DNA from 2 places in the Kribbella sp. WER1 genome. Region 2 is predicted to be linked to the other one. Evidence: riboswitches for the same ligand, from Rfam matches in the RefSeq annotation. Region 2 holds a riboswitch; the other holds the start of a gene.

Region 1 (2,388 bases), on a different replicon from region 2:
CCAGGAGGTCGCGGAGCTGGCCGACACGGTCGAGCAGTGACGGAATCTTGTAGCCGTTGCCCACCTCCAGCTCCTGCGCTATCTGGCTCGCCTCGTCCCAGATCGCCCGGGACTCAGTTCCCCAGAGCACTCCGAGGGCGGTGAAGGCGCTGGCGATGATGCTGTCGGGGTCGTCGGTCATCAGCGCGCCGCGGAGGAAGCCGAGGGACTGGGCTGCACGGGCATACCGTTCGGCGGTGGTGGTCATCGGGACAGTGCTCCGCTCCTGCCTGGCGTGGGTGTCGACGCTCTGGTTTGGCCGACTGTTCGGCTCCCCGCCTGGCACGGAACGTCTCACCCGTAAGCGGCTGCGGAGCAGCCGCCGACGGGCGGTGTGCGTGGGCGGAGCGCAGCGGAGAACACGCGCATCCGCCGGGGGCGACGGCGGTTGCGGAGCAGACGTGTCGGGTCAGACTGGAGGGTCAGGAGGGGGGGTACTGCAGTACTGCGCCGACGAAGTCGGCACCACCCGGCCGCAGGCCGGCCACGTCCGAGCGGATCCGCGGGATCGTCCGCGCCGCCCGGCTCTTCCACCGCCGACGCCGCCGGCCCGGACGGCAGGTTCCGCCGAGATCCGCTCGACGCGACACTAACCAGGCCGGTCTGGTTCGCTGCGGCGATGGAGCACATCCGAACGTCTCGCCGGGCGCACCGCACCTGCCCACCGCGGGATCGACGACACGCGGCGGTCCTTGTGGATAAGGGTTTTGGCGCATCCGCGCGGACGTCGTACATTCATGGGTGGTTCACCGATCCCGACGAACCGCGTGCTGGTCAACGCCGAGCGCTGCCGGGCCATCCACGCATCAGCCGAACGTACGGCAGTGGTGGAGGACCCAGGAAGTTGGGCCGTGGCCGGCAGTTGCCGGGGCCCTGGGGTGGTAGTCCGCGGGAGCGGACCGGGCCGACTCTCAGCCCGAGCCCGACAGCTAACTTCGCAGGCGTCGAGAGTTCCAGCATGTCCAGTTCCGGATCTCCGGGCGGCCCTGCGCTGCCTGACGCCAGCCGCAGGCCGCTCGCCGCGTCAGCCGGCCTCGCGAGCCGCCGCGCGCGCTCGGCTGCCCTGATCCGGATCTGGCAGCGGGCGGCAGCTGGGAGCCCTGGGCAAAGAAACCTCTACATACGCTCTCCGCGCAGGGAGCAAACGTAAAAATGAGCCCCAAGGAGACCTCCGGGCACGGCGCTGGACACGCCCGGAGCAAGAACGACTGGCTCCAGCTGGCGCGCCAAGCCGTCCTGGACCTCCTCGATGACGAGCTGGCGGTCGCGCACGCCGAGCTCGAGGCGCGCCTGTGCGAGCGGGGCGTCGTCTACAACGAGCAGCACGACTGGCTGCACTCCCACATCGTCACCGAGGCCGTCCAAGGCCTGCGGGCACTGCACGCGCTCGACGAGGTGACCCACAAGACCAAGGGCAACCGGGTCGTGAAGCTCCTGGTGCCGGCCGATCGGCGTCGGCGGGAGACCGCAATCAACCGAGCCGTCGCGCGCAAAGGCCAGCTGTACGGGCGGTTCTTCGCAGTGTCGACCACCTCGGGCGACGCCGGCGAGGCGGTGCTGCGCCACTCGCTGTCCATTGCCGGAACCCATCTCATCCCGATGGAGCCCGGTTTCGGCGAGGTCCGCAACGTCATGGGCGTCAAGCTGTACGGCGCACTGGACTCCGGCGCCTGGCTGCACTCGATCGACCCGGCCACCGGCCTGCCGCGGCTGCCGTTCGCGCTCCCGATGGAGATGAAGAACCGCCGGCAGTGGTTCTACCCGATCCACAAGGAGGTGTACCAGCTCCTCGGCAAGGCCGCGGCCCTGCAGATGCAGCACCCGGCCCAGCCGATGGTGCCGATCTTCGTCTGCCGGCGGGCGCACCCGTGGTTGGGCTGGATGGCCAAGGATCTCGGGTTCCTCCTGCACACCACCCGCCGCCAGTTCGCGACGCTGCCGCACAAGATGACCGGCAAGCTGTTCGAGGAGCTGCGCACCGACCTGAGCCTGGCCGACCTGACCCTGGTCACCGAGGACTCGCTGCCCAGCATCCAGCAGTTCTTCCGCGAGACGATCATCAAGCAGGCCGCCCGGGCGGCACCGCGGTGGGCCGCGGCCGCGGCGACCGTCGCCCCGTACGCGGGCAAGCTCCGGACGGAGAACGTCCCGCCGGGGGACCGGCTCGACCTGGTCCGCGAGCTCCGGCAGGAGCTCGAGTGGGAGATGCCGAAGGCCGGCTTCAAAGAGCCGCTGCTGTCGTGGTCGTTGCCCGACCAGGAAGAGTGGCAGGATCTCACCCCCGACGCGGAGGAGTGGGACGACGACGAGCAGGCGCCCTTCTGACCCTGGCCTCGTCCGCGCCGCCCC
Region 2 (2,388 bases):
AGGCCGATCGAGACGGCCCAGAGCGCTATCACCAGTCGCTTCACGCACGCCTCCGCTGTCGAAGAGCGGTCAGCGTAGGAGCCGCGGGTGAACAAAAGGAAACCGGCCAGGACCGTCGGAGGGGTGGGGGCGACGGCCCGGGCCGGTTTCGGAAGCCAGCGTGCCTGGGGGAGGGACGCTGACGACCGGCGGCGCCCGATGGGGGCAGGGCGGCCGCCGGTCAGGGATCAGACGCGCCCGAAGGAGACGCTGCTGCTCCAGATCTTCGACTTGGCCACCGGACGTCCCGGCTTCGAGGCCTGCCACAGCATGTTCCCGCCCGCGTAGATGCCGACGTGGTACACACCGCCGCCACCGTTGTGGAAGAACACCAGGTCGCCCGGCTTGGCGGCGCTGCGGCTGATGTGCTTGGTCGCGGCGTACTGCTGACGCGACGTGCGGGGCAGCTTGTGCCCGGCGTACTTGTACACGTAGCCGGTGTAGCCGGAGCAGTCGAAGCCGCTGGTGCTCGTGCCGCCGTAGCGGTACGGCGTGCCCTTGAGCTTGGCGGCTTCCTTGAGCACCTTGGTCCGGAACGTACCGACGGCGGCCGAGGCCGAGCTCGCACCGTGGTTGCCGTAGAGCACCTTGTGCTTCGCGGCCCAGGTCAGCCGGCCCCAGGTGTTCTTGTCGGTGTAGCCGGTGGCCTTGAGGCCCCAGGACGTCTGGAACTTCTTCAGCACCGCGACGGTGCTGTTGCCGAAGTAGCCGTCCGGTCCCAGGTGCAGGGCCTTCTGGACGTACTTCACGGTCGGGCCGGAGTCGCCCTTCCGGAGCAGCGGCCGGCTCGGGATGCTCGTGTGACCCCGCTGCTGGGCGGCGGTCATGGCGGCCGCGGACGCGGTCGCGGGGGTGGCGCCGATGCTCAGCGCGGCTCCACCACCGACAGCGAGACCGACCGTGAGGACGGCGGCTGCGGCGCGGGGCGCACCGGACTTGCTGGTCTTGCGGTGCTTCGCCAGGGTCCGGCCGACGGGCCGGTCGGTACTGGTCTCAGCGGTGACGGCGCGCGAAAGCGTCGTCCGTCGGGCAGTGACGGGCATGGTTGTCTCCCGACGCCTGTGAAGTTAGCTGTCGGGTTCGGGCTGGGATTCATAGCCCGGTCCGCTCCCGCGGACTTCACCCCAGGGTTTCGACCACTCACGGTCGAGACCCAACTTCCTGGGTCCCCCACCTCCGCCATTGGTATTCGAGGGGAGCACACGAGCCTGGCGGAGCTCGGCGTTGACTCGTGTGCGGTTCGTGTTGGTTACCGAACCGCCGACGACTGTATAACAGAACGATCACGACGCAAACCCTTCAATCCACAAAGTCGTTCTCAAAAGGCCCTCAACGGTCCTCTGACGGGTCAGCAAGTGTGGATGAACACCAGGTGTCCTGAGCGCGTCCGAGCGGGGCTCAGGCGCCCACTGAGCGATTCGATGTGTCCTCGGTCACATTCGCCGGTGGCTTTCTGTGACAACGGGCACAGAACGTGCTCAGGGCACCCTAAAGTTCTTGAGTTTTCAGCAATTCCAGGAAGCGCTCCAGGCCGACGTTCCCGCCGGACAGCACCACTCCGACGCGCTCCGGCAGCCCGTGGATCCGCCCGGCCAGCAACGCCGCCAGCGCGCTGGCCCCGCTCGGCTCGAGGACGATCTTCAGCCGCTCGAACGCGAACGCCATCGCCGCCACGATCTCCGCGTCGCTGACCAGCTCGAACGACTCCACCAGCCGCCGGTTCACCGCGAACGTCAGCTCGCCCGGCGACTCGACCGCCTGCCCGTCCGCGATCGTCCGCGGTACGTCGATCCGCACCCGCTCGCCGGCCGCCAGCGACCGGGCGTGGTCGTCGCCAGCGGCCGGCTCGACGCCGATCATCCGGATCCCCGGCGACATCAATGTCGCCGCGGTCGCGCAGCCGGCCATCAGCCCGCCGCCCCCGACCGGGACCAGCAGCGCGCCGAGATGCCCGACCTCCTCGATCAGCTCGAGCGCGACCGTGCCCTGCCCGGCCATCACGTCGCAGTGGTCGTACGGCGGGATCAGCGTCCGCCCGCGGTCCGCCGCCAGCTCCTGCGCCAGCGCGGTCCGGTCCTGCGTGTACCGGTCGTACGTCACCACCTCGGCGCCGTACCCGCGGGTCGCCGCCAGCTTCGTCGCGGGCGCGTCCTCCGGCATCAGGATCACCGCCGACGTACCCGCCAGCCGGGCCGCCAGCGCGACGGCCTGCGCGTGGTTCCCCGACGAGTACGCCGCCACGCCGGCCGCGAGCTGCTCCGGGCCGAGCCGGCTGATCGCGTTGTACGCGCCCCGGAACTTGAAGGCGCCGATCCGCTGGAAGTTCTCCGCCTTCAGGAACACCTGCGC

Evidence for each region. Region 2 has a riboswitch for cyclic di-AMP ahead of ACXJJ3_RS18955 (C40 family peptidase). Riboswitches for the same ligand answer to the same signal wherever they lie in the genome.
Region 1: linked by a shared signal. The riboswitch ahead of ACXJJ3_RS42315 (hypothetical protein) and the one ahead of ACXJJ3_RS18955 (C40 family peptidase) in region 2 are both predicted to bind cyclic di-AMP.

Annotation. Positions count from the first base shown of each region.
Region 1 covers NZ_JBSZTA010000002.1:58,773-61,160, forward strand. The annotation lists gene ACXJJ3_RS42310 (hypothetical protein) at 1-247, opposite strand, end outside; cyclic di-AMP (ydaO/yuaA leader) riboswitch at 838-995, shown strand; gene ACXJJ3_RS42315 (hypothetical protein) at 1,192-2,364, shown strand.
Region 2 covers NZ_CM135186.1:3,941,569-3,943,956, reverse strand. The annotation lists gene ACXJJ3_RS18960 (hypothetical protein) at 1-44, opposite strand, end outside; gene ACXJJ3_RS18955 (C40 family peptidase) at 228-1,082, opposite strand; cyclic di-AMP (ydaO/yuaA leader) riboswitch at 1,082-1,250, opposite strand; gene ACXJJ3_RS18950 (threo-3-hydroxy-L-aspartate ammonia-lyase) at 1,528-2,388, opposite strand, start outside.